Regions from separate parts of the Polaromonas sp. P4_H1 genome, predicted to be linked through region 1. Evidence: predicted binding sites of a transcription regulator. Region 1 holds the regulator's gene; each other region holds the start of a gene.

What was found. Region 1 encodes sigma-54, which starts transcription at its own class of promoters, with help from an activator protein. Its sites were predicted from a motif close to TGGCANGNAANCTGCTTT; they were not measured.
Region 2: AC1DS5_RS02675 (ammonium transporter) is a predicted target of sigma-54. The motif match lies at 2,812-2,829, and genes of this name have one in related genera.
Region 3: AC1DS5_RS11765 (circularly permuted type 2 ATP-grasp protein) is a predicted target of sigma-54. The motif match lies at 4,689-4,706, and genes of this name have one in related genera.
Region 4: AC1DS5_RS19990 (PEP-CTERM sorting domain-containing protein) is a predicted target of sigma-54. The motif match lies at 4,435-4,452, and genes of this name have one in related genera.

The regions. Positions count from the first base shown of each region.
Region 1 covers NZ_JBFUKG010000001.1:49,116-56,670, reverse strand. Annotated here, with positions in the region: glycine riboswitch at 130-221, opposite strand; gene argS (arginine--tRNA ligase) at 285-1,970, shown strand; gene AC1DS5_RS00265 (SPOR domain-containing protein) at 2,052-2,690, shown strand; gene AC1DS5_RS00260 (thiol:disulfide interchange protein DsbA/DsbL) at 2,837-3,499, shown strand; gene lptA (lipopolysaccharide transport periplasmic protein LptA) at 3,662-4,273, shown strand; gene lptB (LPS export ABC transporter ATP-binding protein) at 4,288-5,124, shown strand; gene AC1DS5_RS00245 (RNA polymerase factor sigma-54) at 5,266-6,816, shown strand; gene AC1DS5_RS00240 (THUMP domain-containing class I SAM-dependent RNA methyltransferase) at 6,955-7,555, shown strand, end outside.
Region 2 covers NZ_JBFUKG010000001.1:579,855-587,409, forward strand. Annotated here, with positions in the region: gene metW (methionine biosynthesis protein MetW) at 1-549, opposite strand, end outside; gene metX (homoserine O-succinyltransferase MetX) at 546-1,709, opposite strand; gene AC1DS5_RS02670 (TMEM165/GDT1 family protein) at 1,962-2,525, opposite strand; yybP-ykoY riboswitch at 2,527-2,729, opposite strand; gene AC1DS5_RS02675 (ammonium transporter) at 2,910-4,112, shown strand; gene AC1DS5_RS02680 (sigma-70 family RNA polymerase sigma factor) at 4,217-4,783, shown strand; gene AC1DS5_RS02685 (hypothetical protein) at 4,907-5,074, shown strand; gene AC1DS5_RS02690 (RNA recognition motif domain-containing protein) at 5,767-6,225, shown strand; gene AC1DS5_RS02695 (SDR family oxidoreductase) at 6,442-7,218, opposite strand; gene lptC (LPS export ABC transporter periplasmic protein LptC) at 7,275-7,555, opposite strand, start outside.
Region 3 covers NZ_JBFUKG010000008.1:8,729-16,283, reverse strand. Annotated here, with positions in the region: gene AC1DS5_RS11775 (transglutaminase family protein) at 1-1,751, opposite strand, end outside; gene AC1DS5_RS11770 (DNA internalization-related competence protein ComEC/Rec2) at 2,033-4,591, shown strand; gene AC1DS5_RS11765 (circularly permuted type 2 ATP-grasp protein) at 4,754-6,250, shown strand; gene AC1DS5_RS11760 (alpha-E domain-containing protein) at 6,253-6,414, shown strand; gene AC1DS5_RS11755 (alpha-E domain-containing protein) at 6,434-7,396, shown strand.
Region 4 covers NZ_JBFUKG010000017.1:62,543-70,097, reverse strand. Annotated here, with positions in the region: gene AC1DS5_RS20005 (outer membrane lipoprotein-sorting protein) at 1-438, shown strand, start outside; gene AC1DS5_RS20000 (hypothetical protein) at 443-1,711, shown strand; gene pepA (flocculation-associated PEP-CTERM protein PepA) at 1,801-2,574, opposite strand; gene AC1DS5_RS19990 (PEP-CTERM sorting domain-containing protein) at 3,290-4,372, opposite strand; gene AC1DS5_RS19985 (nitroreductase family protein) at 4,599-5,669, opposite strand; gene AC1DS5_RS19980 (ThiF family adenylyltransferase) at 5,817-6,695, shown strand; gene AC1DS5_RS19975 (XrtA/PEP-CTERM system exopolysaccharide export protein) at 6,841-7,476, shown strand.

The DNA of each region.
Region 1 (7,555 bases):
ACCAGTGCTGGTGCCGCTCCCACTGTCCTTGGTACCTGAGAGATTCAGCCCGGCATCAGCGGGGCTGACGGCCAGGATTTGCTCCTTCGGTGGCGGCAGCGTTGCGCTGCAGCTCTCTCCAGATTCGGCATGTTTCATTCAATACGGGGACCTGAGCGATCATGGGAGATTGCGCCTTCGGCGGCCGTTGCAGGGCAACAGCGCTCTCTTGAATGAAAGCAGATTCTCGCATATTGCCCAGGCGCTGGCCAGAAGCGCGGGGCCCACGCCCCTAAAATCTCTCCATGCTTCAAATCAAACAAGACTTGCTGGACGCCCTGGGCCAGGCCCTCAAAACCATGGCGCCTGACAGTACCGTGGCGGCCGCCTTCGAGTCGCCCAAGGTGGCGGCCCATGGCGACTTTGCCTCCACCGCGGCCATGCAGCTGGCCAAACCGCTCAAGCTCAACCCCCGCCAGGTGGCGGAAAACCTGCGCGGGCTGCTGCTCCAGGCGCCCGCGTTTGCGCGCTGGGTGGACGCGATCGAAATTGCCGGCCCGGGTTTTCTCAATATCCGGCTCAAGCCCGAAGCCAAGCAGCAAGTGGTGCGGGAAGTGTTGCAAGGGGCAGACCAGTACGGCATGCAATTGGCCGACAGCCCGCACCGCATGATTGTGGAGTTCGTCTCGGCCAACCCGACCGGGCCGCTGCATGTGGGCCACGGCCGCCAGGCGGCGCTGGGCGATGCGATTTGCAACCTGTTTGACACGCAGGGCTGGGATGTGTGGCGCGAGTTTTATTACAACGACGCCGGCGTGCAGATCCAGACCCTGGCCACTAGCACGCAGGCGCGCGCCAAAGGCCTCAAGCCGGGCGATGCCGGCTGGCCCGAGCCCGCCTACAACGGTGACTACATTGGCGACATCGCCAATGACTTTCTGGCCAAAAAGACCGTCAAATCCGACGATCGGGAGTTCACCGCCAGCGGTGACGTCGAAGACCTGGACGCGATCCGCCAGTTTGCCGTGGCATACCTGCGCCATGAGCAGGACCTGGACCTGCGGGCCTTCTCGGTCAGGTTTGACAACTATTACCTGGAGTCCAGCCTGTACAGCTCGGGCCGTGTCGACAGCGCGGTGCAAAAGCTCAAGGACGCCGGTAAAACCTACGAGCAGGACGGCGCGCTGTGGCTCAAGTCGACCGACTACGGCGACGACAAAGACCGCGTGATGAAAAAGGGCGACGGCAGCTACACCTACTTTGTGCCGGACGTGGCCTACCACCTGGCCAAATGGGAGCGCGGTTTCAGCAAGGCCATCAACATTCAGGGCATGGACCACCACGGCACGATTGCCCGCGTGCGCGCCGGGCTGCAGGCCGCCAGCGCCGGCATTCCGCAGGGCTACCCCGACTACGTGCTGCACACCATGGTGCGCGTCGTGCGCCATGGCGAAGAGGTGAAGATCTCCAAGCGCGCCGGCAGCTATGTCACGCTGCGCGACCTGATCGAATGGACCAGCGCGGACGCCGTGCGCTTCTTTTTGCTCAGCCGCAAACCCGACACCGAGTACGTCTTTGACATTGACCTGGCTCTGGCCAAAAACAATGAAAACCCGGTGTACTACGTGCAATACGCCCATGCGCGCATATGCTCGATTCTCGGCACTTGGGCCGCGCAGAGCGGCGATCAGAGCCAGCTGAAAAGCGTGGACCTGTCGGCACTGGTCAGCCCGCAGGCCCAGGCCCTGATGCTGCTGCTGGCCAAATACCCCGACATGCTCAGCAATGCGGCCGCCGGTCTGGCGCCGCACGACGTGGCCTTTTACCTGCGCGAGCTGGCCGCCTGCTACCACAGCTATTACGACGTCGAGCGGATTCTGGTGGACGACGAAGCCGTCAAGCTGGCACGCCTGGCGCTGGTCGCCGCGACGGCGCAGGTATTGCACAATGGCCTCAAGGTGCTGGGCGTCAGTGCGCCCCACAAAATGTAGGCAACCATGAAGCACACACAGCGGAATTCAAAGCGAAATTCAGAGCGGGATTCAGAGGCAGGCAAGAAAATTGGGCAAGGTATGAGAAAACAACGAGGCGGAACCCTGCTGGGTCTGGTTATTGGCGCGCTGATCGGCCTGGGCGCCGCGCTGGCCGTGGCGGTCTACATCACCAAGGTGCCGGTGCCTTTCATGAACAAGAGCCAGTCGCGCAATCCCGACAGCGACGCCGCGGAAGCCAAAAAGAACCGGGACTGGAACCCGAATGCCCCGCTGGCGGGCAAAACGCCTGTGAAGCCGCTCCCTTCTGCTTCCAGCGCTTCCGGCACTTCCGGCGAAGTGGGCACTGTGCCGGCCCCCGCCACGGCGACCGCGCCCAAGGCAGCTCCCGCGCCCCCGGCGAAGCCCGCCACCTCCGCGGATCCGCTGGGCGATCTCGCCAAGGCCAGGGCGGACGCCGCGCCCGCCGTTTCGGGCGTTGACCCGTTCAGTTATTTTGTCCAGGCTGGCGCATTCCGTACGCCGGAAGACGCGGAGCAGCAGCGCGCCAAGCTCATGCTGCTGGGCGTGCAAGCCAAGGTGAGTGAGCGCGAACAGTCGGGCCGAACGGTGTACCGCGTGCGCGTCGGCCCCTTTGACAGAAAAGAAGACGCCGACAAGGTCAAGGAGCGGCTGGACGGCAACTCGATAGAAACAGCCCTCGTCAGGGTGCAGCGCTAGAGTGTGGTGAACTTTTATGGGCCGGGGTGTACCAACCCCTGTACGAAACGGCCGGCCGGCTTGTTTTTTTCACTGAATAAGTAAGTGGCCGCTTTGCAAAATACCCCCACACAGACCCACAGACCAGGAAACCAGGAGAAAAATTGATGCAACGACGTGAGTTTTCGCTTTCAGCCGCTACCGTGGCAGCCGCCGCCACTTGGGGAGGCGTTGCGCTGCCCACAGCCGCGCAGGCTCAGGCCCGCGCCTTCAAGGAGGGAACGGATTATTTGACGCTGGGCAAACCCGCTCCCACCGACGTGCCTGCCGGCCAGGTCGAAGTGGTGGAATTCTTCTGGTACAGCTGCCCGCATTGCAACGCCTTTGAGCCGCAACTCGAGGCCTGGATCCAGAAAGCGCCCAAAGACGTGACCGTCAGGCGCGTGCCGGTAGCCTTTCGTCCCGATTTTGAGCCGCAGCAGCGTCTTTTTTATGTGCTGGAAGCCATGGACAAGCTCAATGAGCTGCACAAAAAGGTGTTCAATGCGATCCATATCGAGCGTCAGGCGCTGAACACGGCGGATCAGGTGGCGGCCTGGGCGGAGAAGCAGGGCCTGAACAAGGCCAAGTTTGTCGAGCTGTACAACTCGTTTTCCGTCAGCACCAAGGCGCGCAAGGCCACCCAGTTGCAGGACACCTACGCGGTCGACGGCGTGCCGGCCCTGGGCGTCGGCGGGCGTTACTACACGTCTGGCCAGCTGGCCCAGAACATGGACAGGGCCCTGCAGGTCACCGATTACCTGATCGCGCAATCGCGCAAGGCCAAATAAGCGCGCGGCAAGTCGGCAAGTCACACGCCGGCGCCCGGCGTTGGCCCGAAAACCCGCCCACCCGTGGCGGGTTTTTTTATGGGCCCAATTTGGCCCTGGCCGCCATTCCCGGAGCTGGCATGGCTACAATCACTCAAAACAAGCAGCAAGATTCGTGCCTTTATGAAACACCCCATTTTTCCCTTGATCGTGCTGGCCGCACTGGCGGCCGGGGCCGTGTTTCCCGCCGCGGCCGAGCGGGCTGACCGCGACAAGCCGATGAATGCGGAGGCCGATGCCCTGCGTTACGACGACCTGAAACAAACCAGCGTGTTCACCGGCAATGTGGTGATCACCAAGGGCACCACCATTGTCCGGGGCGAACGGGTGGATGTCAGCCAGGATCCCCAGGGCTACCAGCAGGCCCTGGCCGTGGCGGCGCCGGGCAAGCTGGCCTTTTACCGGAAAAAGCGCGATGGCGTGGACGAGTACATCGAAGGGGAAGGCGAGCGGATCGAATACGACAGCCGTGCCGACACCGTCAAATTCATCAAGCAGGCCGTGGTGCGGCGCTACAACGGCGCGACCCTGGTCGATGAAACGACCGGCTCCCTGATTGTTTATGACAACAACACCGATGTGTTCACTGTGGATGGGGGCGCGCAAAACCGCACGGCCACCAATCCCACGGGGCGGATTCGCGCCATGCTGTCGCCGCGCGGCGCCGCATCGGCACCGCAGCCGCCGGCCGGACCCGCGCTCCGTTTGCGTCCCGGCACCACGCTGGGGCCATGACGGAAAGCCGAAAAATGGACAGAACGGACAATCAACCCGTGGATGCGGTGACTGACACATCGTCGGTCAATACCCCGGCAGCCAATACTCCGGCGGCCAGCACCGCACCGCCGAGCCGTCTGGTGGCCCAGGGGCTGCAGAAATCCTATGGCAGCCGCAAGGTGGTGCAGGATGTCTCGCTGTCCGTGCAAAAAGGCGAGGTGGTGGGCCTGCTGGGCCCCAATGGCGCGGGAAAAACCACGTCGTTCTACATGATCGTGGGGCTGGTGCGTGCCGATGCGGGCGAGATCTCCATCGACGGCCAGTCGGTCGAGCACATGCCGATTCACCTGCGCGCCCGCCTCGGGTTGAGCTACCTGCCGCAGGAAGCGTCGATTTTCCGCAAGCTCACCGTGGAAGAAAATGTGCGCGCCGTGCTGGAACTGCAGCTGGACGCCAGCGGCAAGCCGCTGGGCCGCGCAGACCTTGAAAAGCGGCTCGAAGCGCTGCTGCAGGATTTGCGGGTCGATCATCTGCGTGACTCGCCGGCGCCGGCGCTGTCAGGGGGCGAGCGCCGCCGCGTCGAGATTGCGCGCGCCCTGGCGACGCAGCCGCGGTTCATCCTGCTCGACGAGCCTTTTGCCGGCATTGACCCGATCGCCGTGATCGAAATCCAGCGCATCATCGGTTTCCTGAAGTCGCGCGGCATTGGCGTGCTGATCACCGACCACAATGTCCGCGAAACGCTGGGCATTTGCGACCATGCCTACATCATCAGTGACGGCCACGTGCTGGCGACCGGCACCCCTTCCGAGATTGTGAACAATGCCGATGTACGCCGCGTTTATCTCGGTGAACACTTCAGAATGTGATGGCTCCCCCCCGTTGTCGCTCACTGCGTGTAGCTCCCTCCCCCCTGCAGGGGGCGGCGCCTGCGCCCCGGCAAAGCCGGTTGCGCGGCCCCCGCTTGGTTAATACATCCCAACTCGCTTTGTCGTGCGCTTAGGGATGTCATGAAACAAGGCCTTTCCCTCAGGGTCTCGCAGCACCTGGCGCTGACGCCGCAACTGCAGCAGTCGATCCGCCTGCTGCAGCTGTCCACCCTTGAGCTGAGCCAGGAAGTCGAGCAGATGCTCGATGAAAATCCGTTCCTGGAAGTGTCGGAAGAAGCCGCACCGCGCGAGGAATTTGGCCTGGAGAATGCCGACACACCGGTCAGCCAGGATAGCCGGGAATTTGAGTTTGCTGGTGATTCAATAGCAGGAAGCCCTGATGAATCAAAAGCTGCAAGCCAAAATGATGTAGATACAGGGCCCGAGGTCAGTTCCGAGGCCAAGCTGGAGGAAAGCTGGGAGGGCGACGGCTCGGTGGAGTCCTCGCCTGACGACAGCGAATGGGGCGGCGACGCGCCGGCCCGCAAAAACAATAATGCGGACGACAGCGAGGCCGAGGCTTCCGACCTGGCCCGCAGCCATGAGTCGCTGCAGGACCATTTGCACCGCCAGTCGCTCAGCCTGCGCCTGTCGGAGGAAGACCAGGCGGCGTTGCATTTCCTGATCGAGTCGCTCAATGACGACGGCTACCTCGAAGACAGTCTCGCGTCACTGGCCGCCGGTCTGGCGGGCGACGACCTTGAGCAGGCGGAAGAGCTGGAACAGCACTTTGCCATGGCCCTGAAGCTGCTGCAGCACATGGAGCCCGCCGGCGTCGGTGCCCGCAACCTGGCCGAGTGTCTCGGCCTGCAACTGCTCGACTGCAAGGACTGCGACGAGACCCGCGCAGCGATCGCCATGTGCAAGCAGCCCATGGAGCTGCTGGCCAAGCGGGATATGAAGCGCCTGTCCTACCTGTGCGGATTTCCGGAAAGCGTGATCCGGGGCGCCATCGCCGTGATCGGCCGGCTGGATCCCAAGCCCGGGCGGCGGTTTGTCAACGTCGAGCGCAACCTCATCGTGCCCGACGTGATCGTCGTCAAGTCGGGCCGCGGCTTCAAGGTCTCCCTCAACAGCGAGGTCATGCCCCGCCTGCGCGTGCACGACATCTATGCCAATGCGCTGAAGCAGCACAAGGGCCAGAACGGGCAGGCCTTGCAGCAGCGCTTGCAGGAGGCACGCTGGTTCATCAAAAACATCCAGCAGCGCTTTGACACCATCCTGCGCGTGAGCAGTGCGATTGTGGAGCGGCAAAAGAATTTCTTCACCCACGGCGAGCTGGCCATGCGTCCGCTGGTGCTGCGCGAAATTGCCGACGAACTGGGCCTGCACGAGTCCACCATCTCGCGCGTCACCACGGCCAAGTACATGAGCACGCCGTTCGGCACCTTCGAGCTCAAGTACTTTTTTGGCTCGGCGCTGGGCACCGAGACCGGTGGCAACGCGTCCAGCACGGCGGTGCGCGCCCTCATCAAGCAGTTTGTCTCGTCCGAGAGCCTGAAAAAGCCGCTCAGCGACAACCAGATTTCCGAAATGCTCAAGGAGCAGGGCATTGAATGCGCGCGCCGCACCGTGGCCAAGTACCGCGAGGCTTTGCGCATCGCGCCTGCCAACCTGCGAAAGTCGCTTTGAAAGTAGCCCCCACGGTCGCCCACTGCGTGTGGCTCCCTGCCCCCCGAGGGGGCCGCTGCGCCTGCGGCCCGGCAAAGCCGGTTCCGCGGCCCCTGCTTGAAAAAGAACCGTCACCCAGCCAGCCGTGAGTCTTCATTCATGAACCAACTTCAACTCTTTTTACCCTGCGCCGCCGGCGTCGAGGCCTTGCTGGCCAGCGAGGTCAAACGCATCACCGGCATCGAAGGCAAGGCCTGGCGCGCCGGCGTGCAGTTGCAGGGCTCCTGGCGTGATGCCCTGCAACTCAACCTGCACAGCCGCCTGGCCCAGCGGGTGCTGATCGAGCTGCAGCACAACCAGTACCGCAGCGAGCAGGACCTCTACAACGCGGCAGCCAGCGTTGCGTGGGAAATCTGGTTCACGCCCAAGCAGACCTTCAAGGTCGAGATCACCGCGCAGCACAGCCCGCTGACCAGCCTGAACTTTGCGGCGCTCAAGGTCAAGGACGCCATTGCCGACCGCTTCCGTGCCAAGTACGAGGTGCGCCCCGATGTGGACACGCGTTGGCCCGACGTACGCGTGTATGTGCACCTGACGACCGACACGGCGACCATCTATATCGACACCTCGGGCGAGCCGCTCTTCAAGCGCGGCTGGCGCGAAGACAAGGGAGACGCCCCCCTGAAGGAAACACTGGCCGCCGCCATGATTGCCGCCAGCGGCTGGGACCAGCAGTGCAAAGAGGGCGTGCCGCTGTACG
Region 2 (7,555 bases), 530 kb from region 1:
TTCCCGGCCATCCTGCAGGCCAAACTGGTCGAGGATCTCCAGCCGGTTTTGCAACGCCAGCGCTTCAAAATCCTGCAGCGTGCCGACACGGATGTTGGGGGTGTCGTACCACTGGTAGGGCAGCACCTTGGTGACCGGCATGCGGCCGCGCAGCACCGCCAGGCGGTTCGGCCAATGGCCGAAGTTCGGGAAAGCGACGATGCCGATGCGGCCCACGCGGGCAGTTTCGCGCAGCATGATTTCAGCATTGCGCAAGTGCTGCAGCGTGTCGATCTGCAGCACCACGTCAAACGAGCCGTCGCCAAACATCGCGAGGCCTTCCTCCAGGTTCAGCTGGATCACGTTCACACCGCGTGCCACGCAGGCCTGCACATTGGCGTCGTTGATCTCGACGCCGTAGCCCGAGCAGCCGCGCTCGCGGATCAGGTGGGCCAGCAGCTCGCCGGTGCCGCACCCGAGGTCGAGCACGCGCGAGCCATGCGGCACCAGCCGGGCAATCGACAGCAGAGCCGCCGAGGGCTCCACATTGAGTTCGACAGGCAGGTTCATACGGCCACCTTGCTCTGAAAGTAGGAGCGCACCACACCCAGATAGCGCTCGTCCTCCAGCAAAAACGCATCATGCCCGTGCGGCGCATCGATTTCGGCATAACTCACGTCGCGCTGGTTGTCGAGCAGGGCCTTGACGATTTCACGGCTGCGCGCCGGTGAAAAGCGCCAGTCGGTGGTGAAGCTCACCATCAGGAATTTTGCCGTGACGCCGGCCAGCGCCAGGGTGAGGTTGCCGCCAGATGCCTTGGCCGGGTCAAAGTAGTCGAGCGCGCGGGTAATCAGCAGATAGGTGTTGGCGTCGAAATACTCGCTGAACTTGTCGCCCTGGTAGCGCAGGTAGCTTTCGATCTGAAACTCGACATCCTGGGTGGAAAACCGGTACCCGCTGGCGTGGCTGCCGATGGCGTCGCGGAGCTTGCGGCCAAACTTCTCGTTCATCACATCGTCGCTCAGGTAGGTGATGTGGCCAATCATGCGGGCAATGCGCAGGCCGCGCTGGGGCAGCACGCCATGGCGGTAAAAATGGCCGCCATGAAAGTCGGGGTCGGTGACGATGGCGCGTCGCGCCACCTCGTTGAAGGCGATGTTCTCGGCTGTCAGGTTGGGCGCGCTGGCCACCACCACCGCATGGCGCACGCGCTCGGGGTATTGCAGCGTCCAGCTCAGGGCCTGCATGCCGCCCAGGCTGCCTCCCATGACGGCCGCCAGCGTCTGGATGCCCAGCGCGTCGAGCAGCCTGGCCTGCGCGTGGACCCAGTCCTCCACCGTGACCACCGGGAAGTCGGCGCCATAGATTTCATTCGTGTCCGGATTGACCTGCATGGGGCCGGTGGAGCCGAAACAGGAACCCAGGTTGTTGACGCCGATGACAAAAAACTGATTGGTGTCTACCGGCTTGCCCGGGCCGATCATGGTGTCCCACCAGCCTTCGGACTTGCCTTTGATGCGCCCGGTCTCGTCGAGGTAGACGCCGGCCACATGGTGGGAGGCATTCAGCGCGTGGCAGATCAGCACCGCATTGGATTTGTCGGCATTGAGCTCGCCATAGGTTTCATAGCTCAGGTCATAGGCGCGGATCGACGCGCCGCTTTGCAGCGGCAGGGCGTCCGCAAAGTGCATGGACTTTGGCGTGGCAACAAGGACTGAAGCAGAAGACACAGAAGACACGATAGAAAGGCCCGTGATCGAAACAAGACTGGATTTACTGGACTGGACTGGAAAGTGAAACGGCAAAAAGAAAACCCGGCATCGCTAAGGGCGAGTCCGGGTTCATGGATGTTCGTCTTTAGCGGTACTTTTTAAGCGCCCGCAAGCTGAGCAAATCGGCGCTGCGGCAAGTATAGCAAGGCTGAAGCGGCGCCCCGCAGGTCGCCTTGCGCCCTGACCGGTGTGCCTGTCGGGCACCGGCGTTCAGGCGGGTATCAGCAGCGCGATGGCACCCAGCACCGCAAAAATCACCGCCGACACGAGATGAACCACGCGCAGCGGCACCAGGCGGGTGACACGCTCGCCCAGCCACACCACGGGAGCGTTGGCCAGCATCATGCCCAGGGTGGTGCCGGCCACCACGCCCAGGTACATGTCGTAGCGGGCGGCCAGCATTACCGTGGCGATCTGGGTTTTGTCGCCCATCTCCGCCAGGAAAAATACGAGGACGGTGGTGCCGAACACGCCAAGGCTCGGCGACTGGCCGCCGGCGTCGTCCTCGAGCTTGTCCGGAATCAGCATCCAGGCCGCCATGGCCAGGAAAGACGCCCCCAGAATCCAGCGCAAGGCCTGGGGGCTGATCATCGTGGTGACCCAGGCGCCCAGCGCGCCCGCCATGGCGTGGTTGGCGATGGTGGCGACCAGAATGCCCAGGACGATGGGCCAGGGTTTGCTGAACCGGGCGGCCAGCAGCAGGGCGAGCAGCTGGGTTTTGTCGCCCATTTCGGCGAGGGCGACGATGCCGGTGGAGATGAGGAAGGCTTCCATGAATGACTCCGGCCGGTACAAAACCCATGACTGCACGGCGACCCCGGCCTATAACTTTTTCAAGCTATGGAGGCTGTGCAGTCAAAGGTCTCGCCAAGTCCGAAAACCGTTTGCGCCATGCCGGCCCTGTTGCAAGGCCAGACAAGTCTGTTGACGCAAACCCCTCTCACTCAAGGAAGGAGGCTACTCCCCAATGACAGCCTGCATTCTACCAAGCCCTCCGCGACCGGGCAGCGAAGGCGCATGAACCCATACGGCGGCGTTCCGATGCACCAACGCACATTTATGGCGCATTTCTTGCTTGTATTTGGTGCGATTTCGGGATTTTCCTGAGATACGCACCAAAACAGCACTAAAACACCCCATTTCACCCAAGAGGAACTTATGGAAGCACTAAAACAGGGCTCGGATGCCCTGTTCATTCTGCTCGGCGGCATCATGGTGCTCGCCATGCATGCCGGTTTTGCCTTTCTGGAGCTGGGCACCGTCCGCAAAAAGAACCAGGTCAATGCACTCGTCAAGATCCTGGTCGACTTCTCGGTGTCGACCGTGGTCTATTTCGTGGTGGGCTACGGCGTCGCGTATGGCACGCATTTTTTTGTCGGCGCGGAACAACTTGCCGCTAAAAACGGCTATGAGCTGGTCAAGTTCTTCTTTCTGCTGACATTTGCGGCCGCCATCCCGGCGATTATTTCGGGCGGCATCGCCGAACGCGCACGCTTTTACCCACAACTGATCGCAACGGCCGTCATCGTGGGCTTGGTCTATCCGTTCTTCGAAGGCATCGCCTGGAACCAGCATTTTGGCGTGCAGGCCTGGATCAAGTCGTTCACCGGCGCGGAGTTTCACGATTTCGCCGGTTCCATCGTGGTCCATGCGGTGGGCGGCTGGCTGGCACTGCCCGCCGTGATTCTGCTCGGCGCACGCAGCAACCGCTACCGCAAGGACGGCGCGGTCTCGGCTCACCCGCCTTCCAATATTCCGTTTCTGGCGCTGGGCGCCTGGATCCTGACGGTCGGCTGGTTCGGTTTCAACGTGATGAGCGCGCAGACCATCGACAGGATTTCCGGCCTGGTGGCCGTGAACTCCCTGATGGCCATGGTGGGCGGCACCCTGGCCGCACTGGTGTTCGGCAAGAACGACCCAGGCTTTGTGCACAACGGGCCGCTGGCCGGGCTGGTGGCGGTGTGCGCCGGCTCCGACCTGATGCATCCGCTGGGCGCGCTGGTGGTGGGCGGTGTGGCTGGCGCTGTGTTTGTGGTGATGTTCACGCTGACGCAAAACAAATGGAAAATTGACGACGTGCTCGGCGTCTGGCCGCTGCATGGCCTGTGTGGCGCGTGGGGCGGAATCGCAGCCGGCATTTTTGGCAGCCAGGCACTGGGTGGCTTGGGCGGGGTGAGCCTGGGCGCGCAATTGATCGGCAGCGCCATGGGCGTGGCGTGGGCGCTGCTGGCAGGCTTTATCGTGTATGGCGCGCTCAAGGCTTCGCTCGGGCTGCGGCTGAGCCAGGAAGAGGAGTTTGAAGGCGCCGACCTGTCGGTTCACCGCATCGGCGCCACGCCTGACCGGGAAGTCAACTGGTAATTGTGGTTGCGGCCGGCAATCCCCCGCCTGCGCAGGCGGGGGGTGTCCGCCACCAATTGCAGCGTGGCGCACACAAACAGCCCCGCTGCCGCTAGACTGCCCCCATGCCGACTTTTGAAGAACAGCTGGTTGAACACCGCGTCTACCTGCTCCGCTTTGCGCGCCTTCAGCTGCGCAATGACGACTGGGCTGAAGATGCGGTATCGGAAACATTGCTGGCCGCACTGTCCAGGCCGCAGAGTTTCGGCAATCGCTCGCAGCTCAAGACCTGGCTGGTCGGCATCCTCAAGCACAAGGTCATCGACCTGATTCGCAGCAACGCACGGCTGGTGGCCCTGCCGGATGCGCAGGTTGACGAGGAGGGCGACGAGCTTGATCGTCTGGCATTCAAGGCCGACGGCCACTTTGCCGAGATGCCCAATGATTGGGGAGACCCCCACCAGACCTTGCAGCAAGTGCAATTCTTCGAAATTCTGGATGCCTGCATGGAGCGCTTGCCGCCGGCGCTGGGCCGGCTGTTCCTGATGCGTGAATGGCTGCAGCTTTCTTCACAGGAAGTCTGTAAGGAGCTGTCTCTCACGCCGACCAACCTGTATGTCCAGTTGCATCGGGCCCGGCTGCGCCTGCAGGAATGCCTGAATATCCACTGGTTTGGCAAGCACAGCGCCTGAACATTCAAGCATTTAACCTAACCCTAACGGCTTTTTGGCGTGAAACCGAATATCACTTTGCTAAGACGCACCTGCCGGCAGGCTGCTGCGCTGCTGATCGCGCGAGAAGACCATGTCCTCAGCATGCCCGACCACGTCGCGCTGAAATTGCATCTGCTGGCCTGCAAAGCCTGTCCCAAATTCGAGAACCAGATCCTGACCACGCGCGCCGCCATGCGCCGCTGGCGCAACTACACCAGCGATGCGGAACGGGCGGCCGACAAGACTTCAGCCGATCCGTCACCCGACTAAAACCATCATGGTCATCGCAGCGGGGGTGGGCACGCCTGGGACTGCCCCGTCCAGATCCGGCGCCAGCCTGGCTCACTGGCCACTGACCCTGCAAATTTATGTAACTATTTACCTGTCTGGTGCAAGGTTTGTTTGTCCTGCACCCATGCCGGCAATGGCGTTTGCGGCGCTTCAGCAGCCAGTCGCCCTCCTGCATGTCCACATGCCTGGCGAGCCCGCGGCGGGATATTCTGGGGCAGGGGTCGCACCGAAGGCTTTGTGGTGTGTAGGCGCTAACTCTTCTGAAACATTAGCTGCAGCTTTGATTTAATTCCTGCATCAGCAACCGCTTCAATTTGTCCGTCCAGCGGTTTTCAGCCGTTTTCCCTGCGTTTTCAACCCGCCAACATTGACCCCGGCTGGCCAGGTGGCGACCATCAGGCGCTGCGGATATGCCGTGCAGCGTCTCCCATGAGGCCCGCGAAATCGTCAAAGCCAGTGTTCATGCGGGCTTTCACTACCCCGGGTAATCACGATAGCTGGTTGTATTTTGAATAAGTGAAGCATAATATGCGGGTGTAAATGCCAGCAATGCCGGTATTACACACGTTAGGTGATCGGTCAGTTTCGCGCGCTACAGCGGTACGTATCAAGATTTGTTGTGCTTTCGGGACCCCATCGCTTTTGTTTTTGTGTTTTAGAGGAGTCCCTTCATGGGCAACAAACTATACGTCGGCAACCTGCCTTACTCGGTGCGTGACGAAGACCTGCAACAATCTTTTGGCCAATTCGGCTCTGTTACCAGCGCTAAAGTCATGATGGAACGCGACACCGGTCGCTCCAAAGGCTTTGGCTTTGTCGAAATGGGCAGCGATGCAGAAGCCCAGGCGGCGATCAACGGCATGAACGGTCAGCCTCTGGGTGGCCGCAGCGTCGTTGTGAACGAAGCACGTCCAATGGAAGCACGTCCTCCACGTAGCGGCGGCTTCGGCGGCGGCTCTGGTGGTGGCGGCTACGGCGGCGGCGGCGGTGGTGGTGGCGGCTACGGTGGTGGCGGCGGCGGCCGTTCCGGTGGCGGCGGTAGCGACGGCGGTTTCCGCAGTCCTTACGGCGGCGGCGGTAGCGGCGGTGGCCGTTCCGGCGGCGGCGGCGGTGGACGCGGCGGCTACTAAGCCCTGTACCCCATAGCTGGCTAATGCGCCAGCGCATCCCCGGTCATCATCGGGGATGACCCTGAAAAGGCTTCAAGACTTCGGTTTTGAAGCCTTTTTGCTTTGTAACCTGCTTAAACAGTGCACAAGCCGCTACTCTTTTTATAGCTGCCGCGCAGCAAAAAGGGCAGTGTGCCGCACCAGCCGCAGGCCGGCAGCGTCGTCCGGCAAGCTGAATCAGCCCAGGCTCTGCCGATGCTTGCGCGGCCGCCCGGCCAGGGCCTTGTCAAATACCACGTTGGGCAGTACACGCAGCAACTTGGCCACCACGCCCATTTGCCACGGAATCACGCGGTAGCTGCGGCCGGCCTGGATGCTGGCGAAAGCCTTGTCGGCGAACACCTCGGCCTTCATCAGAAAGGGCATGCCATAACGGTTTTGCCGTGTCAGCGGCGTGTCGATGTACCCCGGGGAAATCGTCACCACCTTGACGCCGCTGGGCCGGAGTTCGCCGCGCAGGCTTTCACAGTAGCCAATGACCGCCGCCTTGCTGGCGCAGTAAGCGCCGTGGCCCGGCAGGCCGCGTATGCCGGACACGCTGGCAATACCCACCAGTGCGCCGCTACCGCGCGCCACCATGGGCGCGACAAAGGGATGAAAAGTGGCGGCCATGCCGACATTGTTGGTGGCAAAGGTCTGCGCCATGACATCAAGATCCATGCGCTCGGCGGTGTCCATGCCAATGCTGACGCCGGCATTGGCAATCACGACATCCGGCACGCCCTGCGCCGCGATGCAGGCCGTCCCCGCCGCCACAATGCTGTCGATGGAGGACACATCGGCGCTGTAAATTTGATAGCGGTCGGCACCGATTGCATGCGTCTCAGCCCATGACTGGACTTCCGCGGTGCGGCGCGCTGCAAGTGCCAGCCGGTAGCCCGCCGCGTAAAACCGCAGGGCCAGCGCCTGGCCGATGCCGCTGGAAGCGCCGGTGATGAACACGAGTCTGGACATGCTGGGCTCCGGCAGGCGTTGAGATGCGGGCGGGCCGAGGCGCGATGTGGCTGCGCTCAGCGAGCAGAAGGACCCGCGCCTGCGGCACTGGCGGCAGACCGTGGCACCAGCACCCCGCGGACGCGCCCCTTGAGGTCGGCGACCTGGTCGAGGTTGTCGTAGGCAAAGTTGTCGCCGGTGAACTGGTCGGTGCCACGGATCAGGACCACCGGCTTGTGCGACTTGACGCGCTCCTCGTTCAAAAACGCATGGAGAAATTCACCCCGAAACTCCAGCCGTGGCGTCTGCTTGCCGCTCGCATCCTGGCTGGCCTCGCGCACCACCCGCGCATTGCCCG
Region 3 (7,555 bases), on a different contig from region 1:
GCCACCGCTGCCGCTGCGTTGTAGCGTGCGGCCAGCACCGATGTCGATGGTAAGTCCTGGCGCGGCGCAAACGGGTCGGCCTCGATCATGTAGGGGTAGTCGGTTTTGGAAACCCAGGGCACCGAATCAAGCGGCAGGCGGTAACCCATGGGTGAGTCGCCCGGCATCAGGTACATGCGCTCATCGCGGAAGAACCATGGACCGGTGGACCATTTGGGCCCGGCCAGGGCTGGCGAGGCAGCCTCCTTCGCCTTCAGCGGCAGCACATAACCCACCACGGAGTCCAGCCCCTGCATGAAGACGCGACGCAAACGCTCCCGTTCCATGGCGTCATCCAGGCGGGAGTCAAAGGGGTCGACGTTGACCGGCAGGCGCCGCTCGCGCCACAGGTAGTACCAGGTGTCTTCATAGCCCGGCGTGATGTAGTTCGTGGCCAGGCCCAGCTTGCCCGCCAGGGTCTTGATGAAACGCTGCGCATCTGCGCTCGTGTATTGGCAGGGTTTGCGTTCATCGGCAAACAGGGCCGGGTTTTGCCAGATCGGCTGACCGTCCCTGCGCCAGAAAATACTCAGCGCCCAGCGTGGCAATTGCTCGCCGGGATACCACTTGCCCTGCCCGAAATGCAGAAAACCGCCCTCGCCATATTCGGCACGCAGCTTTTGCACCAGCTCGGTGGCATAGCCGCGCTTGGTGGGGCCCAGGGCGTCGATGTTCCATTCCGCAGCATCGCGGTCCGTGGTGGCCACAAAGGTGGGCTCGCCGCCCATCGTGAGCCGCACGTCGCCGGCCACCAGGTCTTTGTCCACCGCCTCGCCCAGCGCCAGCACGTCGGCCCATTGCGCTTCGGTGTAGGGCTGGGTGACGCGCGGTGATTCGTAAATCCGCTGCACCGCCATGTGATGCTCAAACTCCACCTCGCATTTGTCCACGCCGCCTTCCACGGGGGCGGCACTGGACGGTTCTGGCGTGCAGGCCAGCGGGATGTGGCCTTCGCCCGCCATCAGGCCCGACGTTGGGTCCAGCCCCACCCAGCCGGCACCGGGCAGGAATACTTCGCACCAGGCGTGCAGATCGGTGAAGTCGGTCTCCGCGCCGCTGGGACCGTCAATCGCCTTGACGTCGGCCTTGAGCTGGATCAGGTAGCCCGACACAAAGCGCGCGGCCAGACCCATGTGCCGCAGCAGCTGCACCAGCAACCAGCCGGTGTCGCGGCAGGAGCCGCAGGCCAGCTGCAGGGTTTCTTCAGGCGTTTGCACGCCGGGCTCCATGCGGATGGAGTACTGGATGTCGGACTGCAGGCGCTGGTTGAGGCCGACCAGGAAGTCGATGGTCCGCTTGGGACTCAGGTCGGTCTGCTCAAGATAGCGCTTGAACAGCGGCGTGGCGGTCTGGGTCGCCAGGTAGGGCGCCAGTTCCTGCTTCTGGCTGGCGCTGTAGTTAAAAGGAAATTCCTCGGCGCTGGGCTCCAGAAAGAAATCAAAGGGGTTGAACACCGCCATCTCGACGACCAGGTCCACCGTGACCTTGAATTCACGGGTGGGATCCGGAAACACCAGCCGGGCCTGGTAATTGGCAAACGGGTCCTGTTGCCAGTTGATGAAATGTTTGGCCGGCTCGATGTTGAGGGAGTAGGACAGTACGCGGGGCCGGCTGTGCGGCGCAGGCCGCAGGCGCACGACCTGGGGGCCCAGTTTCACCGGGCGGTCGTATTTGTAATGGGTGATGTGGCTCAGTGCAACGTGGATCGACAAGGCAGCCTCGCTTTTTTAAATTAGGGCATCGGTGCGCAACAGCGCCAATCAAAACACAAAATGAGCGGGTCGCCACATCGGGCGACCCCTCGGGACAGCTTACTCCGCTTCGGCTACATTTCTGCAAGCAAGAGCTGCGCCAAACAGGCTTTGTCGGCTTTTTGCCTCGCCCGGCCGTTGAGCACGCAGCCATTGCATCGAATAAATCGAGCAATAACAAGTAACAAGTGGGGAGGGCGGCTGTGGGCGACCGCATTTTGGCCGGGCCATGGGCAGCTTCCATGGGGCCTGGCCTTGTTTTTGGCGGGTTCATCATCGGGGTTGCCCTGCAATTGCAGCAGCCCGGTTTGTGGACGGGTGGCGTGTATGCCGCGTCGGCGGCGCTGGCGGCGTTCGCTGGGCTGGTGATGGGCGGCTTGTGGCGCAGGGCCGGTCGCGCCTCGACTCTGAACAGGAGGGGTTGGCGCGGCGCCGGCCTGGCTGCGCTGGTGCTCGCTGCCTTGCTGGGCTTTACCCTGACGGGATGGCGGGCCACCGTGTTTCAGTCAACGGCACTCGACCCCGCGCTGGAGGGACGTGATATTGCCGTGACAGGCGTGGTCCTGGCCATGCCGCAACCCGCCGAAGACGGCTTGCGCTTTCGTCTGGGTATTGAATCGGCCCGCCTGAACGGGCAAACCGTCACCCTCCCGCCGCAAATTTTGCTCGGCTGGTATACCGGCTTCGGGATACGGGAGGCCAGGGCACTCCCGGCCGAAAGTGCTGATCCGTCTGAAATTGCGCTGGAGTTGCAGCGCCAGCCGCCCACCGGCTTGCATGGCCTGCGCGCCGGCGAGCGCTGGCAAATGACGGTGCGGCTCAAGGCGCCGCACGGCAACAGCAACCCGCACGGGTTCGACTACGAGCTCTGGCTCTGGGAGCAGGGCATTCAGGCCACCGGCTATGTGCGGGCCGGGCCGCACGATGCGCCGCCTCTGCGGCTTTCCGGTAGTTGGGAGCATCCGGTGGAGCGCGCCCGACAGGCGGCGCGTGAAGCGATTTTCCAGCGCATCGACAACCGGCAGCTGGCCGGTGTCGTGGCCGCCCTGGTGGTGGGTGACCAAAATGCCATCGAGCGCGCTGACTGGGATGTCTTTCGCGCCACGGGTGTTGCCCATTTGATGAGCATTTCGGGCCTGCATATCACCATGTTCGCCTGGCTTGCCTCCCTGCTCCTGAGCGGCCTCTGGCGGCGCTCCGTCGGGCTGACGCCCCGGCTCTGCCTGGCGTTGCCGGCCATCAGCGCCGGGGCCTGGGGCGGCCTTTTTCTGGCGGCCCTGTACGCACTGTTTTCAGGCTGGGGCGTGCCGGCACAACGAACCATTTGGATGCTGGCGACGGTGGTGTTGCTGCGGCAAAGCGGCAGGCAGTGGCCCTGGCTGCAAACCTGGCTGCTGGCCATGGCCGTAGTGGTGGCGCTGGACCCCTGGGCGCTGATGCAGGCCGGTTTCTGGCTGTCGTTTGTGGCGGTGGGCGTGCTGTTTGCTACAACCCCAGGCACATCTGGTAGCCGTGATCCAACGGGCGACAGCCAGTTTCTTTCCGGAAAGGTGGCGCAGGGCGGGCGGGTGCCGCGGCTGCTGGCAAAACCGGCGGCCGGGCTGCTGCGTGCCGCCCGGGAGCAATGGGTGGTCACGCTGGCGCTCACGCCCTTGTCGCTGCTGCTGTTCAACCAGGTGTCACTGGTGGGCCTGCTGGCCAACGCGGTGGCTATTCCCTGGGTGACGCTGGTCGTGACGCCGCTGGCCATGCTGGGCGTGCTGTGGGCACCCCTGTGGGATGCGGCGGCGTGGGCGGTGGGCCTGCTGACGGTGTTTTTGCAATGGCTGGCCGGCTGGTCGCTGGCATCCGTCAGCGTGGCTGCCGCGCCGCTATGGTGCGCCGCCTTCGGCGTACTAGGGGGCATTTTGCTGGCACTGCGTCTGCCGTGGCACTGGCGCGTGCTGGGCATTCCCCTGATGCTGCCAGTCCTGTTATGGCAACCGGCGCGGGTTGCACCGGGACAGTTTGAATTGCTGGCGGCGGACATCGGACAGGGCAATGCGGTGCTGGTGCGCACGGCCACCCATTCCCTGCTGTATGACACCGGCCCGCGTTTTTCGCGTGAGAGCGATGCCGGGCACCGCGTGCTGGTTCCGCTGCTGCGGGCCCTCGGCGAGCGGCTGGACATGCTGATGCTCAGCCACCGCGACATCGACCACATTGGCGGTGCACCGGCCGTGCTGGCCATGCAGCCGCAGGCGAACCTGCTCAGCTCCATTGAAGACAGCCATGAGTTGCAGGCGCTGCGCAAATCGGCCCGCTGTACGGCGGGCCAGCGCTGGGTCTGGGACGCGGTGACTTTCGAGGTGCTGCACCCGGTGGCCGCCGACTACGAGGCGGCAAACAAATCCAATGCCATGAGCTGCGTGTTGCGCGTGTCCAATGGCGCGCAGACCGCCTTGCTGGCGGGCGATATCGAGTCCGCCCAGGAGTTCAGGCTGGCCGGCAGCGCCAGCCCGCTCAACCCCGCCAGCCTGAAGGCCGACTTTTTGCTGGTACCGCATCATGGCAGCAAGACATCGTCGAGCGCCCCCTTCCTCGACGCTGTCCAGCCCCGGCTTGCGGTGGCGCAGGCGGGTTACCGCAACCGCTTTGGCCATCCGGTGGAGTCGGTGGTGGCGCGCTACAGCGAGCGCGGCATCAGGTTGCTCAGGTCGCCGCAGTGCGGCGCCGCCACCTGGCAGAGCCTGAAACCGGCGGACATCGCGTGCCAGCGGCAAGAAGGCCGGCACTACTGGCATCATGTGCCTGAGCCATAAAGAAAAAGAGGAAGGAAAAAAGGAGGAGAAAAGGAGAGGAAAGAAGTGGAAAGAAGAGAAAAAAGAAAAGTGCGATGTGGCACCTGATTCACCAATCTGGCGCATAACTTGCTAAGCTAGTCATCACTACGCCATGCGTAAACCTTGCTGGAGACCAAGCCAATGAGCCGACCCATGTTTGACGAGATGAACACAACGGAGTCCAGCGTCCGTGATCATTACCAGGGCTACCAGCGTTGGCTGGCCAAACAGCCCCCCGAAGTGATGGAGGCGCGCCGCGCCGAAGCCGAGATGATTTTTCGCCGCGTCGGCATCACCTTTGCCGTGTATGGCGCCAAGGACGAGGACGGCGCGGGTACCGAGCGGTTGATTCCGTTTGACCTGATTCCCCGGATCATTCCGGCCCACGAATGGGCCAGCATGGAAAAGGGGCTGGTGCAGCGCGTCACGGCGCTGAACCGCTTCATCCACGACGTCTATCACGGCCAGGAAATCATCAAGGCCGGCGTGATTCCGTCCGAGCAGATTTTCCAGAATGCCCAGTTTCGCCCCGAGATGATGGGTGTCGATGTGCCCGGCAACATTTACTCCCACATCAGCGGCATCGACATCGTGCGCGCACCCAATGCGCAAGGCGAAGGCGAGTACTACGTGCTCGAGGACAACCTGCGGGTTCCCAGCGGTGTGAGCTACATGCTGGAAGACCGCAAGATGATGATGCGGCTTTTCCCCGAACTCTTCAGCGAGAACCGCGTGGCGCCGGTGGCCCACTACCCCGATCTCTTGCTGGAGACGCTCCGGGCGATGGCTCCGCCCGCCACGGCCGAGCCGACGGTCGTGGTGCTCACGCCCGGCATGTACAACTCGGCCTATTTTGAACACGCCTTTCTGGCGCAGCAAATGGGCGTGGAACTGGTCGAAGGCCAGGACCTGTTTGTCAGGGACAACTTTGTCTACATGCGCACCACGCGCGGACCCCGGCGGGTGGACGTGATCTACCGCCGCGTCGATGACGATTTCCTGGACCCGCTGGCTTTTCGCCCCAACTCCACGCTGGGCTGCGCGGGGCTGCTCAATGTCTACCGCAGCGGCAATGTGTCGCTGTGCAACGCCATCGGCACCGGCGTGGCAGACGACAAGTCGATCTATCCGTATGTGCCGAAAATGATCGAGTTCTACCTGGGCGAAAAGCCCATCCTCAAGAACGTGCCGACCTATATGTGCCGCAATGCCGAAGACCTGCAGTACACCCTGGCCAACCTCAAGGACCTGGTCGTCAAGGAAGTTCATGGCGCGGGAGGCTACGGCATGCTGGTGGGGCCGGCCGCCACCCAGGCCGAAATCGAGGACTTCCGCCAGGCGCTGCTGGCCAATCCCTCGGGCTATATTGCCCAGCCGACGCTGAGCCTGTCGACCTGTCCCACTTATGTGGAAAGCGGCGTGGCGCCGCGACACATTGACCTGCGGCCCTTTGTGCTGAGCGGCAAGGAGGTGCAGATGGTGCCAGGCGGCCTCACCCGTGTGGCGCTGAAAGACGGCTCGCTGGTGGTGAACTCCTCGCAGGGAGGCGGCACGAAGGACACCTGGATATTGCAGGAAGGCCATGGCATGCCCATGCAGACGCAATCACAGTCACAGTCACAGATTGGAGGGACCTGATCATGCTATCGAGAACTGCAGATCACCTTTTCTGGATGTCGCGCTACACCGAGCGCGCCGGCGACATGCCGCAGGCATTCGCGGGGATGACTCATCAATTGCGCGAAGCGCTTGTGACGGCATCCCCAAAACACGCCAAGCGCGCCAGCGCTTTCGGTGTTTGAGGTTTAGGGAGGAGAAAAAATGTTATCTCGCACTGCTGATCACCTTTTCTGGATGTCGCGCTACACAGAGCGCGCCGAAAACACCGCGCGCATGCTTGACGTGAACTACCAGACCTCGCTGTTGCCCCAGTCCGCGGCTGTGGCGCAAGGCGGCTGGCAGAGCCTGCTGAGCATCAGCGAACTCAAGCCGGCCTATGCCGCCAGGTACGGCGACGGCATCAATCCGCGCGAAGTGATGGACTTCATGGTGCGTGATGAAAAAAACTCGTCAAGCATCATCTCGTGCCTGAAGAATGCCCGCGAAAACGCCCGCGCCGTGCGGGGCACGCTGACCACCGAGGTGTGGGAGACGCAAAACCAGACTTACCTGGAAGTCATCCGCATGCTGCGCAACAGCGATTTTGAGCGTGACCCCGGCCAGTTTTTTGAATGGGTCAAGTTCCGTTCGCACCTCTCGCGCGGTGTGACCGCGGGCACCATGCTCCAGGACGAGGCGTTTCATTTTCTGCGTCTGGGGACGTTTCTGGAGCGTGCCGACAACACGGCCCGGCTGGTGGATGTGAAGTTCCATGCCGTGGAAAATGATTTTCTCGGCGCAACCGGCGAGAAAGACCAAGAGTACGATTTTTACCACTGGAGCGCGATTTTGCGCAGTGTGTCCGGCTTTGAGGTGTACCGCAAGGTGTACCGCGACGTCATCAAGCCCGAGCGCGTGGCCGAGCTGCTGATTTTGCGGGCCGACATGCCGCGCTCCCTGCTGGCCTGCCTGAATGAGCTCATGAGCAATCTCGCCATGGTGACCAGCGACACGTCCAGCGAAACGCAGCGCCGCGCTGGCAAACTGCGGGCCGATTTGCAGTACGCCCGCATTGACGAAATCCTCGCGACCGGCTTGCATGCTTTCCTGACCCAGTTCCTGGACCGGGTCAACGAAATCGGCGCGCACATCAGCCGCGAATTCCTCGTTCCGGCGACTAATTGAAACAGCATGAGATTACGGCGGCCGCAGCGCCGGGCCGCCCCAAGCAAGGCCAGCCCCCGAGGGGCTGGAGCCTGCGGCTCCAAACCTGCTTGAGCCGGTTTGGACAGGCGACAGAGGCGCAGCGTCTCGCAAGCCGCGGCCTGCAAGGCCTCGAGAGTT
Region 4 (7,555 bases), on a different contig from region 1:
TCGCCGCAGCAGCGCTTGCTTGGGCAGGCATCCAATGGTGATGTGGCTACCGTGAATTTGGCGACGGACTACAGGGCGCAGCTGGCTGGCGATGAGGAGATCCTCGATGGCGAACGCCGCACACGCAAGGCCCACAAACTCGCGCTTAGTGCATCGTCGCCGAATGTCACCTATGCAAGCATCGAGCTGTGGGTAGATGTTGAAAACAACCGGCCCCTCAAGGCGCGTTTTTTTGCCGAATCGTCGCGCTTGCTCAAAACGGCCTACTATCGCCGGTTTCAGCCCCAGCTCGGCGCAGAGCGCCCGACCGAGACCGTGATCATTGACGGCCTCGATCCCCAGTTGGTCACGCTCATGCGCTTTTCAGACTACAAGGCACGCGCCATCCCTGATACATGGATGCAGCGAGACTTCCTGCCTCGTTTTCAGCCGGAGTAACCTCATGCGCTTTTTTACCCGTTCCGTTCCCGCTCTCTTTGTCGCGGTTGTGTTGATCCAGGCGCCGGCCCTGGCAGCGGACGCGGAGGCAGACGCCCTGAGTCTGCAAAGCGACACCAGCCCCCCGGCTGAAGCTGCTCGGGACACCAAGTTTTTCGTCGAGGGCGCGATAGGCAACGCCAGCCAGCGTTACTTGCCCGACAGTCGCAACATCGGTCGCGCCTCACTTGATTTCTCGCATTCGGCCCGGCTTGGCCCGGGACTGCGCGCCGTCATTTCGGACCGCCTTGATCACATTTATCCCAGGGACGCGGGCGCTGACTCGACGGTGAACAGCCTGCGCGAGGCCTATTTGAGCTGGCAGCCCGAAGGAGAAAACACGGTCCTGGAACTTGGACGTATCAACCTGCGTTATGGGCCGGGTTATGGCTACAATCCCACCGATTTTTTTCGTGACGGCAGCTTGCGCGTCCTGACAAGCGCCGATCCCCTTGCGCTTCGGCAGAATCGTCTTGGCAGCGTCATGCTGCGTGCGCAACGGCTTTGGAGCGACGGCTCATTGTCGTATGCGTATTCGCCGAAATTGGCCGATCGCCCGAATCCGGATGGCTGGAGCCTTGACCTCGGATCAACCAACAATCGGGACCGCTCCCTGATTGCGCTCGGCACCCAATTTTCGCAGCGCGTCAGCAGCCAGGTGCTGCTGTACAAGGAGAGCGGCCTGTCGCCCGCGCTGGGCGCCAATTTGACGGCGTTGATGTCGGACGCGGCGGTAGCTCATCTCGAGTGGTCACGAAGCCGTGAGCCCGATTTGCTGAGCCGAGCCCTGGCTTTGCCGGCAAATAAAGCCACGCGCAATCGCTTTGTCGGTGGCGTCACGTATACCACCCCTGGCAAGTTGTCCGTCACGGCCGAATACCAATACAACGGCTTCGCGATGGGGCAGCCGGCTTGGGCCGCCCTTGGCACTGCGCCCGCTACCCAGGTGGCGTACCTGCGGGAAGCCCTGCGGCTTCTGGAACTGGCGCCCCGCCGGGCCTACCTGATCTACGCCACACAAAAAAGCCTCTGGCTCAAGGATCTGGATCTGACCGCTTATCTTCGGTTTAATCCCGGCGACCACAGCCGGCTCGCCTGGCTTGAGTTGCGCCACCACTGGCCAAGCTTCGACCTGAGCTTTCAGCTTCAGCAGAACATGGGTCGTGCCAGCAGCGAGTTTGGGATATTGCCCGATCGCCGCATTATGCAAGTCCTGGGAACCTACTACTTCTAGGCTCTAAGAGGCGTCCAAGCGCAGGATCCCATAACAAAAAAGCGCGCCGCAATGGCGCGCTTTTTTGGGGGGAATCTTAACTTGGCGCTTTACTTGTTGCGCCTGCGACGCATCAGCGCCAAGCCTGACAGCGCCAGGCCAAGCAGCGCCAATGTGCCGGGCTCAGGCACTTGGTTAACAAAGAGGTTGCCTGAGCCGTCGGCCGTTGCCGTAAAACTTCCAAACGAAACCCCGTTGAGTGTCGTTGTGACGCCAGTGGTCTCCATATTCACGAGGAAAGGTGACGGACTAGAAAAATAGGTACTACCGAAGGCCGTCGGTGTGAAGAGCAGATTCACGTCGAAGTCGCCATTGGCCAGCCCGGCGAAGATAACGGCTTCGCTGAGAGCATTTATCACCCCTGTACCCAGCGCAATGTCACCGGTGCCGTTTTGATCGGTGTCAATGAAAAGGTTCAATGTAAATGTGTCGAATATGGCCTTGATACCCGCTCCGAAAGTGCCAGCAAAGCCAGAGGCGGTGAAGTCCCCGACTATGCCATAGCCCAGAGGGGCCAAGAGTAAAGACGCGTTCAGAAATGCCGGCTGAGTGACAATGCCGTCCTTGAAGCTGGAGACTGCGATTGAACCGGTCTCCGTGAACGGGTCATCAAAATCCAGTGTTGCACCGACCAGACTCTGATTGATTGTTGCGTTGTAGGAGTAATCAATCGAATCGGCGGTGATGGTGGGAGCCGCGGCCGGCACGCCAACCACAACTGTCTCAGTAACCTGGAAGTCAATACCGGTTCCCACAGCAGCCGCCGGACCGCTGGCGATCAATGCCGCAAGGGCGAACGCAATTGACAGTTTGCTTTTCAACATAAGTCCTCCGTAGCAGATGATTTGAAAATGCAGACTGACGAAATTCGACGGCCCCGCATTTGCGTTGGATGCATGCAAAGCCCGTGCCAGAGAAAATTACCTAGTATTGACAAGTACTTAGCGATTTCTTCTCGGCCGATGCTGTCATCATGTAAAAATATCCGACATTAACTGGCGTCGCAATGACTACCAGAATGAGCATGCAGGCGCCTGCATGGCGTCGGCGCCGGGTGCCAAAGCAGGCATAGCCAGCGCAAGCTGCGAGGAACTTTTCATTGAGATATGTCTTGCCGCGGCGCCGCAGACCGACGCAAGCAACCTGAGTCGTCGAGCAGTTTCCTCCACGTGGCAGGTGCAGGTGCCGACGCCGACGGCCTGTTCCGGGAAGCGGTCCTTGCTGTAACGGTCGCGCCTAAGCGCATACCTGCGGTGCAACAGAGCCACCTCGGCACTTGGCCGCCCTTGACCCGCCTGACGGCTTGCAACTTGAATTCCAGTGTGCACTTGGCCGGTCGTTTCGTTTCGCTCATTTCATTGTCCTGACGCTGATTTTTAACTATCAGAACTATCAGCTAAGAACTTTTTAAGGGACAAGGTCAAATATCTGGCAAGGCTCAGCGGCGGGTCGCCGCTTTGGAAAAGCGTGCAATGGCGCCCCATGAAAAAAGGCCCCGTCAGGGGCCTTCTTGCTTGAGCGTTGTCGTACCAACTGGGGTCAGCCTTGGCGCCGCCGCGTCGTAGCGGCCAGTCCCAGCAGGCCGAGCGCCAGCAGGCCGAGAATTCCTGGTTCCGGGACTTGCGTGACGGTGGTCGACGTGCCAATGAACAGTTGTTCATAGCCATTATTTAGATCTCGGCCAACGCAATCACCTGTACCCGCTGTCCCACCGCTGGTACCGATGGTATCCGGGTCACAACCCATTTGAAGTTCGATATGAATATCAGTGTAGCCAGCAAACCCTCCCAGGAGCCAGGCTGCAAGGAAGTCGTTCAGTGTAGGTACGTCGATTGCATAGGCTGCCTGGTTGGCACCCAGGTTGTTGTTGATGGGCCCGGTGACAGCACCCGGATTGCTGCAGGAAATAGGCACGCTGGCAGCGTCCAGGCAGATCGCACCGCCGGACAGGACATAATCCGTGCCAACAGGATCAACATTTGATCCCGCCAAAGGATCCGGAAGGCTCGCCGCAGTTGCGTCTATGCCGCCGGAGTTGAAGGTGGGCGCAGGGGTACCGCCGAATACACCGCCCCCGCCTTCCGTAAACAAGGCGTAATCATTACTCAAATTGCTGAAGGTGAGATACAAAGTGTCCATACCCGCGCCCGTCAAACTGATTTGCGCCCAGACCGCGAGGTTTTGGTCAGTCGAAGTACCACTGTTGGTTTGGTTGTTGTTGAAGAAAAACAGCGGACTTTCGCCATTGAGGAAAGTGGTAAAGGCAGTAAGTGTGCTGTTCCAAATATCCGAAAAGTAGTTGCTGCCGCTTACCCCGGAAGGCGTCGATAAGGCATTGTCCATCCCGGCGAAATTGGTAGTTACCGGCCCACCACTGGAGCCAGTAGCGACGACGATCAGGTCCTGGATCGCGCCTGGGGTGGAGTTGACATAATAGAGGCTCCCCGGCCCGGTGCTGCCAGCAATCACGCCATCAACCTGCAAGGCGTAGGAATTGGCATCTTCGTAGGTTACCCAGCCAGCGCCTGAGAGGTCAAGCGCGGCTTGGGCCGTCCCTGCCATGCCTGCCGCCAGCACTGCCGCAACGGCCAGTCGCTGAAATTTTGTGCTTATACCTTTCATGACATCCTCACTTGGGTCAGCCACCGTGTCAGGGAATCTGATCGGCCGTGGTATGCCGAACCCAAGCACTCTTCATGCCAGTCAGCTATTCACTATAAAAATCAAAAGCTTGTTCAATTCCATAGGAACGCATTAGCGGCAGATGTAAAAAAATCCGACAAAATAATGGGGAAGTTCCATCTCGCTTGCAGGCTGCTGGCAGTGACCTTGGTCGCCGTGCCTGCTCTCAAGCCTGCATCAAAGTTGCCAGGTCGCGCCTGAGCGAGCGACTGTGCGGCACTGGCGAAACGCCAACCCGTGCGAAGAAGCCAAAATCGTCTTCGGGCGTCGAATTGGCAATCCGCTCAAAATCACTGGACAACTTCAACGCTTGTTCAAACAGTCTCGGTTCGGTCGAAAAGTGGCGTCCGGCGCGGGCATACCAACGAAAAATCACCGGGGTCATCTGCGGTTGCAAATGCAAACCCAGGTGCGTCGCCGTGAGCCAGATGCGCTGCACGGCGCGACCCAGGTTTACCCAGTCCGCCAGGCCTGCCGGGGGCTGTTGGGGGCGCAGCAAGAGATGCGCGGCGCAGCATAGCGCGGGCAGCAGGTCGAGCTGGATGCGCGGTGCCACGGTGCCCAACAGGTAGCGATTGAAGAACCCCACCCGCGCCCAGCTTTGCATGACCCATTCCATCAGGCGCGCAGTCGCCGGGTCCACGCCGACAGCCTGCTCCGGGATGCGGTCCTTGCTGTAGCGCGCCCGCCACTCGATAACTTCTTTGTGCACTGGATAGGCCTCTGGGCAAGTCAAACGAATTTTCGCGCTGTCCCACAGCAGACCGGCCACCTTCAGGCGTTCACCCCAGGACTCGAACAGTTGCACGCTAAAGCCTTCGCCCGCCGCGTCGATCAGCGCTTGGCGCTGTGTGCCGGTAAGCGGTGTGGTTTTCATCGGTCGGCGCTGAACAGTGCGGGTTTCGATGCAGTCAAACAGTGGGTCCCGAACCAGGGCAGGGTCCTGCGCCAGACTCACGTCATAGACAGGATTGCGATGTTCTCCGTGAGAAGAAACAGTCCAACTGGTTGTCAGGCCAAAGCCGGATGCCGCAATCCGCATTGTTTCAAGCAGTGCTCCATGGGCGATGTGGCTCGGATGCCCTTCATAGTCATAAAGAATATGGTCGCGTGTATCAAAGCCATGTACCCGAACCCGGTATTCGTCCACAATCTCAAAACGCCACGGTTGTGTGTTGTCACCACTGGGGGCCCAGCGTGCGAGGTCGAGAATATGGGTCAGCTTGTCAAGGCTCACAGGTATTTCCTTGCATTGAATTAGGGAGCTCATGCGGCCCGCAATCGAAGGCAATCCCTATTTTTACTGTGACGGGGCCAAAGGGATGGTCCCCGGTTATGCGCCAGAGCACAATAACAATACAGGATTTTGCACATCGAGAGCGTCATGGCAGCCCCAATCATCTTTGATTACGACAGCGCGTTCTCGCGCAATATTGGCTGGACTACACAGGCCGAACAGGCCAAGTTAAGAACGTCTCGTATCGCGATTGCGGGGCTGGGCGGAGTGGGCGGCTCGCACTTGCTGACGCTTACCCGGCTAGGGATCAGTCATTTCAACATCTCCGATTTTGACGACTTCGATGTGCAAAACCTGAACCGGCAGGCTGGCGCTTTCATGCCTTTTATGGGGCAGCCAAAAATCGACACTGTCGCCCGCTTGGCGCGCGACATTAATCCAGAAATCGATTTGCGCTTGTTTCCCCAAGGCATCACCCCCCAAAACATCGACGAATTTCTGCGGGATGCCGATGTCTATGTGGATGGCCTGGATTTCTTTGTGCTGCCAGCTCGCCGCATGGTGTTTGCGAAGTGCCGGGAAAAGGGTATTCCTGCAATGACCGCAGCACCGCTGGGCATGGGGACTGCATTTCTCTACTTTCGTCCTGATGGCATGAGTTTTGAGGACTATTTCAAAGTGGAAGGGTACGAGTCGCAGGAGCAATACGCCCGTTTCATTGCCGGCCTGTCACCAGCGATGCTTCAACGCGACTACCTGGTTGCGCCCGAATCGGTAAATTTTCAGGAGAAGAGGGGGCCGTCAACCATCATGGCATGCGACCTTTGCGCTGGCGTGATGGGCGCTAATGTCTTGAAGGTGTTGCTGGGGCGGGGCTCCATCAAGGCCGCTCCGTGGGGAATTCACTTCGACGCCTACCATCAAAAGCTTAAATTGACCTGGCGCCCATTTGGAAATTCCAACCCAATACAGCAGGCGCTGCTGAAGTTTATACGCCCCGTGCTACGCGGAAGATCTGGTGCTTGAGGTGCTTGAGCCCGTCCGCAAAATTCCGCAAAATTTAAATTGCAGTGGATTCAAACTTGTCTTATTGCTGACAGCTGGGGAAGGAGCTATAGTCAAAGCTCCAAATCCGGTGCAAACATTTGGGCGCATTTTTAGGGGATATGTTATGAAAAATTTTTTTATGACTATTGAAACTGCGTCCCGTTGGGCCGCTCTGGGTGCGTTAGTCGGTCTGCTATCCGCATGTTCCGGTTTTTCGACCGCGTACCCTCCCGCGCCGACCGTCGCCGCCTCCGTTGATTACAACTATATTGTGGGCGCCGGAGACTCGCTGAACATCATCGTTTGGCGTAACCCGGAGCTTTCCCTGACGGTTCCTGTGCGTCCGGACGGCAAAGTGTCGACGCCATTGGTGGACGAGATCGTCGCGCAAGGAAAGACCCCTGTCGAGTTGGCCCGAGAGGTCGAGAAGGCGTTGAGCAAACTGGTGCGTGACCCTGTTGTGACGATTATCGTTACCAGTTTTGTCGGGCCGTACAGTGAACAAATTCGAGTTGTCGGCGAGGCGACCAAACCGCAGTTCTTGCCTTACAAACAAAAAATGACCGTGCTGGACGTCATGATTGCAGTGGGCGGCTTGACGGACTTCGCCGATGGCAACGGGGCATCCATCACGCGTGCTTCGGAGGGTAACAAGCGCTATTCCGTGCGACTCAAAGATCTGATCAAGCGAGGCGACATATCCGCGAATGTTGAAATGAAGCCTGGCGACATCCTGATCATTCCGCAAGGCTGGTTTTAAGGCCGGCGTCCTTTCTGTTTGCTGCTTCGTTTGACGAAGGTATGGCAGCGTTCGCATTCTGCCGCAAGGACCTGATCTG